DNA from 2 places in the Pseudoalteromonas sp. 1181_04 genome. Region 2 is predicted to be linked to the other one. Evidence: predicted binding sites of a transcription regulator. Region 2 holds the regulator's gene; the other holds the start of a gene.
What was found. Region 2 encodes ArgR, which controls arginine synthesis, uptake and breakdown. Its sites were predicted from a motif close to ANTGAATANNTATTCANT; they were not measured.
Positions count from the first base shown of each region.

Region 1 (6,136 bases), on a different contig from region 2:
TCACAAGCCAGTGATGAGCTAGTCGAGCTCGCTAGACAAGATTTTGAACCGTATCGTGCGGTATTAAAAGTACTCAAAGCGCAAGTGAGTGAAACCGTTGCTCATCTTGGCGCTAAAATTATGAATAAGCGCACCGATGCACAAGACATCGTCACTGACATTGAGCAGTTAAAGCAGCCGCTTGAGGCATGCTACCGTTCTTTGCTTAAGAGTAACATTGCGGTGGTAGCCAATGGCTTATTATTAGATGTGTTACGTCGTATTAATAGCTTTGGTATTCGTTTAGCTAAACTAGATGTGCGCCAAGACTCATCACGCCACAGTCAGGTATTTTCAGAGCTCACTCGTTATTTGGGTTTAGGTGATTACGACCAATGGCAAGAAGAAGATAAGCAGGCATTTTTATTAGCCGAGCTTAACTCTCGTCGCCCGCTTATTCCTAAACATTGGCAACCAAGCGCTGATGTAAAAGAAGTCCTCGACACCTTTGATGTAATCGCCAAGCAAGATGCGTCGACGTTTGGTTTATATATTATTTCAATGGCACGCACAGCCTCTGATGTATTAGCAGTACAACTGCTATTAAAAGAAAGTGGTTGTAGTTTTAAACTGCCTGTTGCGCCATTATTTGAAACCTTAGATGACTTAAATGCAGGCAGCGATGTTATTACTCAATTGCTTGATAATAACTGGTATCGAGGCCAAGCTGAGGGCATACAGAATGTCATGATTGGTTACTCAGATTCAGCCAAAGATGCTGGCATGATGGCTGCCGGATGGGCGCAATACGAGGCAATGGATAAGCTTGTACAATTGGCAGAGCAGCGCGGTATTGAGTTAGTCTTATTCCATGGCCGTGGTGGTACTGTTGGCCGTGGTGGCGCACCTGCTGCGCAAGCCTTGCGTTCACAGCCACCAGGTTCACTCAAAGGTGGCCTGCGTGTTACCGAACAAGGGGAGATGATCCGCTTTAAATTTGGCCTACCTAATGTGGCGCTGGAAAGTCTAAACATCTATGCCGGTGCTGTGCTTGAAAGTAATTTGTTACCACCACCAGAGCCAAAAGATGAATGGCGTGATGTAATGGCATTGATCAGTGAAAAGTCATGTGAGCATTACCGTAATGTAGTGCGTTTTGATGAAGACTTTGTGCCGTACTTTAGAATGGCAACACCAGAGCAGGAACTATCAAAATTACCGCTTGGTTCGCGTCCAGCAAAGCGTAATCCCAATGGTGGTGTTGAAAGCCTGCGAGCTATTCCGTGGATTTTTGCTTGGAGTCAAAATCGCTTAATGCTACCAGCATGGCTTGGGGCACTAACTGGTTTACAAGCTGCACTTGAAAAACACGGCATAGACACCCTTAATGAGATGAGTCAACGCTGGCCGTTTTTCAGAGCCCGTCTAGAAATGCTTGAAATGGTATTCAGTAAAGCGGACTGTTGGTTAAGTGCGCATTACGACGACGCTTTAGTTGAAGAGCAATACAAACCACTAGGTGAAAAACTGCGTAAAGAGCTCAAGCAGGCTATTTCACTGGTACAATCGTTAAGTCCACAGCAAAGTTTGCTTGCCGATCAACCTTGGATAAAAGAGTCTATTGGTTTGCGCAACCCGTATACGGATCCATTGAATGTGCTTCAAGTTGAGTTGTTAAAACGTTCGCGCGAAGCGGCAGAAGGCAGCTCTGGTGACATTGATAACGCGTTAATGATTACTATGACTGGGATTGCCGCAGGTATGCGTAATACCGGTTGATTATCCAATAATTAAGTGTGGACTTCTTTGCTGTGTTTAGCAGCGAGAGGTCCATTAATTAGTTAATTGAGCACTAACAGTGCGCTGTGCTGGTAAGGTTCGGCGCATATATTACCAAGTAAGTTATATTTATCCGCATTAAACATCTTATTTAATCTTAGTTCAGCTTAGATGTATTGAATACAGTTACTTCCTATCGTTAAGCTGTTTCAGGTTATAACTTAGTTACAACAAGGTATTTTTTGGTATCATTTTAGCAAAAAAAACCATCCTTTATTCTGTATTAACGCTCTGGTCAGACCTGATTTGCTACTAGATATTGACTGTCTGTTTTTTTTATCTAGAATGTCGGCTGTTTTGTCATTTTATGGCAATTGTACTAATAATCGAGTAGTAATTATGTCAAATGTGTCTACTTGCATCACGTATGATGCATCTACGTCATTAATAATGATGACGCTTAGAGGGACGGCAAGTGCACAGGATGTGATGAACTTTTATCAAATTGCGCAGCAGTATGTATCTATTTACGGCAGTAATAAATTACTCGTTGATGTGTCTGAATTAACGCATAAATTTCCGGCTAGTGATCTACTGACTATTATGCCTGCAGTGTCAAAGTGGTTATCCAGCTGCTTTATTGCTCGCGTTGTTAGTTTTGACGGTTTTATGCACGATTTATTCTTACAAAATGCACAGCGCTTTGATATAAAAGCAGAAAATTTTGATTGTTTTAACAGCGCGAAAAATTGGTTAGTAAATCAACCTAGCATTTAAGCGTTGAACCTTCTAAACTAGTTAGCCATTAAATCATAAAACTAGTCTATGTCTTCATTAACGCCTACAGTAAGTACTCAAACTAGCTGCGTTTTTAGCTTCAGTGAAAAACAACAGCAGCAGTTATATCTTCACGTAAAACAGCACAAGGGTATTTTAAATACCGCTGATATCACAGCTTTGTGCGCGCAATATAAGCAACCTGTCGAGGTTATACTGCGTGCCTTTTTACCTATTGCTGCAAAATTTGCAGTTGTGCCTATTTCACATTTTTTTGTTGGGGCTATTGTAGTTGGCTACGATAAACACGGTGAGCAACATTTTTATTTTGGGGCGAATGTTGAATTTGCACAACAAGCATTAAACTTAGTGGTTCATGCTGAGCAATCGGCAATTAATAACGCTTGGCTCAATGGCGCGAAAAAAATAGCTAAAATTGCTATCAGTGATGCGCCATGTGGTTATTGTCGTCAATTTATGAATGAGTTGGCTGATGCGCAGAGCTTTGATATTTTATTACCGCAGCAGCAATTCAAGCTGGCTGATTTACTCCCTCACTCATTTGGTCCGCAAGATTTAGGTAATTCTTATAGCTTGTTTAACCCCGCTCCACAACAGCATGAATTTGTTGTAACTGATGAACTGGATAAAACGTTGTTAAGTTATGCGTTGGCTGCATATGTACCTTACTCTGAAAATTACAGCGCAGTGAAAATTAGTACTTTCGAAAATGGTAATTTTTATGGTTGTTATGCGGAAAATGCCGCGTATAGCCCGAGCTTATCACCACTGCAAAGTGCGGTGAGTCAATTGCATTTAGCCGGTTTGGCAATGACTAAAGATGTTGTCAAAGGGATTGAGTTACTACAAACGCAGGGCAAGGGAAATCAGTTGAGTGTCAGTCAAGCAGTACTGGCAAGTTACACTGATTTGCCAGTACTACAAAGTATTAGTTTAAATATTAAGCCAACAGCAGTTTAGCGGCTTCGAGTACCACGGCGACTGATTTTTTCTCAATCTCGCCGTGATCTACATTGGGGATTTCTTGGCGAGTACGATTAACCAACACACCAGCTACACAGGCGGCTTTTAGCCCCAGTGCTGCACACATTGTAAATAAGGTTGCTGATTCCATTTCATAGTTCATCACGCCCAGCTTTTGCCATTCTTCACAGCTACCTTGAAATGCTTTTGGTACATAACCCGAGTAAGTGTCGTAACGTTCTTGACCTGGGTAAAAAGTATCGCTTGATGCAGTAATACCAATATGAAAATCAATGCCTAAATTACCGCACGCATTTACCATCGCTTGAGTGGCGAAAAAGTCAGACACCGCAGGGTAGTTCAATGGCGCAAAATGTTGGCTCGCACCATCTAAACGCACAGATGCTTGGCTGATTAAAATATCACCTTCATTAATATGAGGTTGAATAGCGCCAGTTGTGCCAATTCGTAAGAATGTTTCAACTCCCAATTGCGCCAGCTCTTCTACTGCAATGGAGGTTGAAGGACCACCAATACCGGTTGAGCAAATAACCACAGAGTTACCGTTAAGTTGACCTAAGTAAGCATGAAATTCTCGGGTTTGGACGAGGCAAGTTGGGTTTTCGAGAAAAGTTGAAATACGTGCTGCACGATCTGGATCGCCCGGTACAATTGCAAGTTTTGCACCGTGTAGATCGTCGCGGGTGAGTCCTAAGTGAAATACCTTTTCCATAGCGGGGCCTTATTTATAACTTTTGTTCTAACGTCAGTTAATAACGCTAATTTATAAAGAGTTGTTGTCAATTTAGCATAATTACTACAATGCATTGCCTTGTACAGGACGGATGTCCGTTATCAAATTTATTCATTCTCTTTGAATATTCAAGCAACTGACTTTAATTTGTGTCATCGCCGGTAGTTGACTTGTATTCATAGACACTATATCAATCCTACTAGGCACTCTATTTTAGTTTATACGTTGTTGGACGAATAAGTATAACCAATTGTTATTATAGAGATTTATATAGTTATTTAAAATGTAGCTAAAGCGGCGAGAGTAATAAAATTGCGAGTGAAAATCGGCGCGTGAATCTTTTATTAATTTTATTTTCAACAACGCTCTTTTGCATAACTACGCAAAAGCACACAGTAAGGAATTGCAATGAGCACACAATGGCACACATTTAAAAGTAAAGTTGAGCACTGTTTATGTCCGCCGGGCGATGGCGTTTTTACGGTTAATACTGCAAAAGAACGTAAAGCGGCGCTGCGTATGAAACTGTATGGGCAAGAAGATAATATCGATACGCTATGGCGTGCATCACTCGATACACTTAGTCAAAGTGAGCATAAAGCGGTGACTTTAGGCATTAGCTCTGACTGTGGTGGTGGCATTTTACGCGGCGCCAACTGGGGGCCGTTGTTTTTACGTTCAGCATTGATTGATCAGCAGCCTCAGGCAAAGTCGTTTGACTTAGGTGATGTAAGGGTTATTCCACATTTATTGCATGATAAATATTTAAACGACGCGACTATCAGTAATTGCCAACAGGCATTATATGATAATCCAAGCAGTGAGTATTATGTCAGCCCGTTGTCTATCACTGAAGATGTATGCGATAGCTTTTATGCAACGTTTACTGATAAAGGCATTTTTGGTATTGGTGGTGATCATTCAATTAGTTACCCGTTAACTAAAGCGTATTTGAAGGCAAAGCGTGCGCAAGGTAAACGCACTGCGATTATTCACTTTGATGCGCATACCGATTTACTCGTTGAGCGTTTAGGTATCGATTTATGTTTTGGCTCGTGGTGCACGCATATTTTAGAGTTTTTACCTGCACCACATCATCTGATCCAATTTGGTATTCGTTCAAGCGGTAAGCCAAAAGAACACTGGGAATCTACCTTTGGCGTTAAACAACATTGGGCCCATGAGATCATCGAACGAGGCGCGCCGGCAATTGCCGCAGAAGTAATTGCTCAGCTTAAAGCTGATAATGTTGATGAACTCTACGTCAGCTTTGATATTGACGCCCTCGATGAAGAGTTTGCATCAGCAACAGGCACACCCGAAGGGAACGGTTTAACGCCGCAGCATGCTTTGGATATCTTGGTTGCTTTGGCTGATGAATTTCCGATCACTGGCGCTGATATGATGGAAATTGCCCCATTTACTGACAGTTCACTGATTGGTCAATCGAGTTCAGATACAACGCTTAGAGAAGGTGCAAAAATTTCAGCATTTTTAATTAATGCCATGAACCGCGCATAGTCAATAACAGTTCATTTAAGCAGCCTGCTACGGCATGCTGCTTTTTAAATTCACAAATCAGCTATTTGCCGTTATATTTAATTTACATCAACAGATGCTTAAAGTAATAATCGGTGGGGCAAGAGTGGCTAAGTGGTGTTATTTTTTATTTATAATCTTAAGTAATCAAAGTCTCGCTAAATTAAATGTGGTGACGGAATATTTTCCGCCTGCTCAATATCTTGATGAAAACGAACAACTTGTTGGCTATATCGCTGATAAAGTTCAAATGGTGTTAGCTTCTTCAACACTCGATTATACAATCTCAGTGTATAGTTGGAGTACCGCATTTAATATGGTACT
Region 1 covers NZ_VXCS01000011.1:96,251-102,386, reverse strand. The annotation lists gene ppc (phosphoenolpyruvate carboxylase) at 1-1,758, shown strand, start outside; gene FW757_RS10870 (hypothetical protein) at 2,158-2,535, shown strand; gene cdd (cytidine deaminase) at 2,584-3,516, shown strand; gene udp (uridine phosphorylase) at 3,497-4,252, opposite strand; gene FW757_RS10855 (arginase family protein) at 4,682-5,794, shown strand; gene FW757_RS10850 (substrate-binding periplasmic protein) at 5,829-6,136, shown strand, end outside.
Region 1: FW757_RS10855 (arginase family protein) is a predicted target of ArgR. The motif match lies at 4,643-4,660, and genes of this name have one in related genera.

Region 2 (6,136 bases):
CACGTTGACGAACAATGATGCTACCCGCTAGAACTGATTCGCCACCAAAACGCTTAACACCAAGGCGTTTGCTTTCTGAATCGCGACCGTTACGAGTACTACCAGCTGCTTTTTTATGTGCCATTTCTAAGTACCTCTAATTAAGCGCTAATGCCAGTGATTTTAACTTCTGTGAACCATTGACGATGGCCCATTTGCTTACGAGAATGCTTACGGCGTCTAAATTTAACAACCTTAATCTTCTCACCGCGACCATGTGAAACAACCTCAGCTGTTATTTTACCACCGTTTACGAACGGTACACCGATCTCGATTTTCTCACCATCAGCAACTAAAAGTACTGAATCAAATTCAACTGCTGCACCAGTCTCAACGTCTAATTTCTCAAGACGAATTGTTTGACCTTCAGTCACACGGTGCTGTTTACCACCACTTTGGAAAACCGCGTACATAATTAACTCCGTCTGTGCGCCCTCAAATCGACGCAACTAAAATATTATTCAATAGGGCGCGAAGTTTACGCTAATGTGCAAAAACTAGCAAGCCTGTTTTATTAATTAAATGAATAAAAAATAGCTGCATTGAAGGCGATTCAATATTTTCACCTATTTTATATTAAATTGGCATTATGCCAAGCCTTTTTAGCGTTTCATGACAAATAAATTACACCACGAACAAACACGCACTAAGAATAAAAAACAACCATGTTGAATTAACGTAAATTTTCTCAAATAAAAAAGTTATCTTTCCAAATTAAGGCTAAATTAAGCTGCTTAACCGTGTTTTTTCAGCGAATCGTCACAAACTGTCGAGCAAAGCTGTTTTTTGTTGTACAATCAGCCCCGTATACCCATTAAAATTGGCTCGGAGATCAATGGATATAAAAGCTATCCAGGCGTTAATCGAAAACGATATGAATGACGTCAATCAACTAATTTACGCGCAAATGCGCTCTGATGTAGCATTAGTCAATCAACTAGGCTTATATATAGTAAACAGCGGCGGCAAGCGTGTTCGCCCTATGTTGGCTATTTTAGCGGCTAAAGCACTTGGCTATGAAGGCAAAGATCATGTTACTTTAGCAACTATTGTTGAATTTATTCACACAGCTACATTACTGCATGATGATGTCGTTGATGAATCAAATTTACGCAGAGGAACACCGACAGCAAATGCTGAGTTTGGTAATGCAGCCAGCGTACTTGTTGGTGACTTTATCTACACCCGCTCATTTCAGCTGATGGTTGGTATTGGTAAAATGCAAGTTATGCAAATACTCGCTGATGCAACCAACGTGATTGCCGAAGGTGAAGTGCTGCAATTAATGAACTGTAACGACCCTGATACCACCGAAGATAGCTACATGCAGGTAATTTATTCTAAAACAGCTAAATTATTTGAAGCTGCAACAGGCCTTGCTGCGATTATTACCGAAAAAGACGACTCGACACTGCAAGCGCTTAATCTTTACGGTATGCATTTAGGAACCGCTTTTCAATTGGTGGATGATGTACTTGATTACAATGCTGATGCTGAGCAGTTAGGTAAAAACATCGGTGATGATCTGGCCGAAGGCAAACCTACCCTGCCACTACTTTATGCTATGCGCCACGGTAATGCTGAGCAAGTACAGTTGATCCGTGATGCTATTGAGCACAGTAATGGTATGGATCACTTAGAAGCTATTCTAAGTACCCTCAATGAAACCAAAGCACTTGAGTTTACGATGAATAAAGCCAACGAAGAAGCTGATAAAGCGATTGCGTGTTTATCTGTATTAGATGAATCACCGTATAAAGAAGCACTCGTTAGCTTGGCTCGTATTGCCGTTGATCGTAATCACTAATAAACACCTAATGTATAAAAATCCTTCGAGCATAAAAAAGCCTGCAAATGCAGGCTTTTTTGTATCAATCGTCTTAGCAATTAAGCGTTGATGAAATCAACACCTTCTTGGATGTCTTTTTTCAGCGTATCAAGCATGTCGTTTTTAGCTTGCTCTTCAAATGCGCTTAGTTCACCGTAAGAAAGAATTTCTTCTACGCCGTTTTTACCTAAACGTACTGGGTGTGCAAAGTATGCAGCATCGCCATTTTCAACAGCAACGTAAGCGTAATCTACAACGTCTTCACCTTGTAAGCCTTTAACTAAAGACATACAAAAACGTGCAGCAGCAGCGCCCATTGATAATGTTGCAGAACCACCGCCAGCTTTTGCATTTACTACTTCAGTACCTGCATTTTGGATACGTGGAGTAAGCGCAGCAACTTCTTCATCAGTGAAAGTAACGCCTTCAACTTGAGATAGTAACGGAAGGATTGTTGTGCCTGAGTGACCACCAATTACTGGTACTTTCACAGTTGCAACGTCAACACCTTTAAGTTCAGCTACAAATGCTTCTGAACGGATCACATCAAGAGTGGTAATACCGAAAACACGTTTCGCGTCGTAAGTACCTGCTTTTTTGAATACTTCCGCAACAATTGGCACTGTGCCATTTACTGGGTTAGTGATAATACCCACTAATGCTTTTGGACAGTTAGCAACAATACCTTCTGCTAATGTTTTAATAATACCAGCATTAACATTAAATAAATCAGCGCGGTCCATACCAGGCTTACGTGGCATACCAGCAGGGATAAGAACGATATCACAACCAGTTAACGCTTGATCTAGTGCATCAACACCAAAGCCTGCAACTTTAACGTCTGTTGGGATATGAGAAAGATCAACAGCAACACCAGGAACAACTGGAGCAACATCATAAAGTGATAATTCAGAACCAGCTGGTAAGCCTGTTTTTAATAATAAAGACAACGCTTGGCCGATACCGCCAGCAGCACCTAATACAGCAACTTTCATTGGAATTCTCCGTAATTTGAGGTAGGAAATATTTGTGGCTCTAAAGATAATGAAATTAACGACTAAAGACAAATTTATCCTGCTTATTTCACATATAATTTAGACCATAGTTGTAAACTTGCTGGTTTACAGCACTAAAATCCATCGCAAAAGCAAACAACTACTGCATAAGTATGCAATATTGTGTACAATTAGCGCATCACTTATGAATAAGAACCTATAATATGCAACCACAAGATAAACAAGAAGCATTAGTAAAGGCCTTTAAGGCACTTTTAAAAGAAGAAAACTTTGGTTCACAAGGTGAGATTGTTGACGCCCTAAAAGAGCAAGGCTTTGATAATATTAGTCAAAGTAAGGTGTCGCGGATGTTAAGCAAGTTTGGCGCGGTACGCACTCGTAATGCCAAACAAGAAATGGTCTATTGTTTGCCTGCTGAAATGGGCGTACCTACAGCGAAAAGCCCATTACGTCAGTTAGTGATTGATATAATGCATAACGAAATGATGATCATTATTCGAACCAGCCCAGGAGCTGCACAATTAATTGCTCGGCTATTAGATTCATTAGGTAAAGCAGATGGCGTACTAGGCACCATTGCTGGTGACGATACTATTTTTATCGCTCCAGCTAAAGTATCTGAAATTGATGTAACTCTTGAACGCGTGCGTATTTTATTTGATACGGTATAAATCTACCGGTTCAAACTTTTTATAGCTGCTTTAAAAAGTTAATTGATGGGGCAAAAAACGCAGAACCCATATCGGCTTGAGTAAAATCAAGCCAATGATCGTAGCAATCGGCATCACCTAATCGACTTCGTAATACTTGCTCAAATGCATTTCCCTGTGCCGCATAACTAATCGCTAATATACCCTGTTCGTAAACGTCACCATAAGGCATGTTTTGATTTAATTGCAGTGGTTGCCCTTGCTCATCTTTTAACTCAGTGCGTACAGCATGACTATTTTCAGTCGCTGGCATAATCAAGGTATTATCTAAGCGAGTGCGTCCCATTATTTGCTCTTGCTCACTCAGAGGTAAGTTTTGCCACACACTTAAATCATGCTTATAGCGCTGTATATGTACGTAACTGCCTTGATCTTCAAAATGGTTGGGTTTATTGATTAACGCTGTGATGCGCTTTTGGCGACCATGAGGAGTGTCACCACCGAGTATAAAACCATTAAAATCGCGACCATCTAAAAATCGAAAGTTTCTCACTTGCTCAACCAATTCAACATCGGGGGCAAATAACTTGAGAATTTGCAAAGCAAATAAATGGTTTACATCTTCCCTATCGGAACGAATTTGGACAAATAAATCAAAAGGCTGAGCCCCCATAATATGATCATTATGAGTAATATTAGGAAAGCTCTGTAATTCACTAGGCAGAAATTCAGGCAGAATATGCGGCCAGTACTGCGCCCCTACTGCAACTAGGCTGGAGAGCATCGATTCAGAAAACTGATCTGAAAACTCATCTTGGATAGCGCTAACGTATTTTAATTTTTTGCGTAATGACTCATCGTGGCCATCAAATACATTAAAAAACAAATGTAAACCGTGCAAGTTTGCTTCAGCACAAATTCCAGATTGCGCTTGCGCCATGATATTTCCTTAACTCAAAATCTCATACACGGCGTTTTTAATGAAATTAAAAATACTAAAACACTTAATCTGCGAAAAAGTTAACCGTGTGTGGTGTTATTTTTATTGTCACCTACTCATTTGCTAAAATGATTGGCCCAATTAAACAGCAACTTCAATTTATTGTCCATCGATCATAACTTTATACACAAAATGCAGAGCAACAAAACGACGGTTTAAAATAGTCACCGTATTTGCACTACAGCCTTGTGATTGAAAAGGTATTAACTCAAGATGGTATGGGCGAACACAAAGTTACCCAACTTGCTTTACTCGACGATAAGTAACTAATGACTCAGCCCCCGTAAGCAGTACGATATTCAGTTGCTGTTAATACATCTGCACCCAAGTATATGCCCTGACCAAGAAATTCTGCAACTACCTTTGAGCTTGAAGCGCTAAATAGCGGCTCAAACGTGTCTTGTTGAGCAATTTCCCCACAATTCATAGCCGCTAATTTATCGGCAAGTCGCATTTATTTTAAAGAATTACAAAGCGCCTTAATAGATATTGGTTTTTAATCATTTAAGGGATATATGCAATAAACTTAAACCATATACGATTAGAAATCGTCTAAGCAACACTACAATTACATCCACTATTAAAGGCAACCACGCCCATAATGGAAATCACTTGTGCGATATATCTCACGGTTATGACAGCTATTGAGTATAAAGCATCATAAAAAAAGTCTAAAAACAAACTAACCACATGAAATATAATAACTATTATTAAATTTCAAAATAATGACTGTATTTTCATTACTATTTTTAGCCTATTTTGTTTGCCGATACTCTCTATACTTACTTCATCGGTTAAGCAGTGACGCTTAAATGAGTAAACGGACAAGGAATGATTACTCATAAACCTCGAATTAAAGGTTACGTTAGGAAAAAATGGATTCACGGACAGGCTCAGGATGAGTAGCACTAAGGATAGTAAATATACGGACAGCGTCAAGATGATGCGAAAAGGAATAACAACAGGGCTCGCAAGAGAGTTGTTAAACAGGATGTTATAAAAGCGGACAGATGGACAGGCCCTAAAGGGTATCGCAATGGAACTGTTAACTAAGGGATAGCATCAGGACGATGCGTAAAGGACCGGTAATAGAGATTACCAAAAAGGATCAAAAGGATCAAAAGGAAGCACATAGGACAGAGGCACGGATAGCCTATATCACGCAGAACGAATAAGTAACAGTGTGATCACATGGATTAGTAAAGTTTAGGAGTTGATTAAGTTCAATTGCAGGATGCAAAAAATTAGAAGATTCCGCAAGCGCGACTAGAGATAGTTCGCGCTTTTCTTTTGCCCAAAAATACCCTCAGCTTAACGACTACTTGCCAATTAACTCGCTCATTAATACTCTCGCGTCTAATCTAATACGTTATTGATTGTGTATAAGCGATGACTTCTCTAAAATAGCGCGCTCATAAATCATTGAGGTCGGCCGTGTTAATTAACTACAATCCTCCATTAGATCCGTATTTAACCATTTTATTTCAAGATGATGATTTACTGATCGTCAACAAGCCCAGTGAACTTTTGACTGTGCCGGGAAAAGATCCTAAACACGCCGATTGTTTGATAGCTCGCGTTAACCGTGTTTTTCCTACGGCAA
Region 2 covers NZ_VXCS01000007.1:80,329-86,464, forward strand. The annotation lists gene rpmA (50S ribosomal protein L27) at 1-124, opposite strand, end outside; gene rplU (50S ribosomal protein L21) at 141-452, opposite strand; gene ispB (octaprenyl diphosphate synthase) at 875-1,846, shown strand; gene mdh (malate dehydrogenase) at 1,927-2,862, opposite strand; gene argR (transcriptional regulator ArgR) at 3,087-3,554, shown strand; gene FW757_RS07420 (Dyp-type peroxidase) at 3,574-4,473, opposite strand; gene rluA (bifunctional tRNA pseudouridine(32) synthase/23S rRNA pseudouridine(746) synthase RluA) at 5,968-6,136, shown strand, end outside.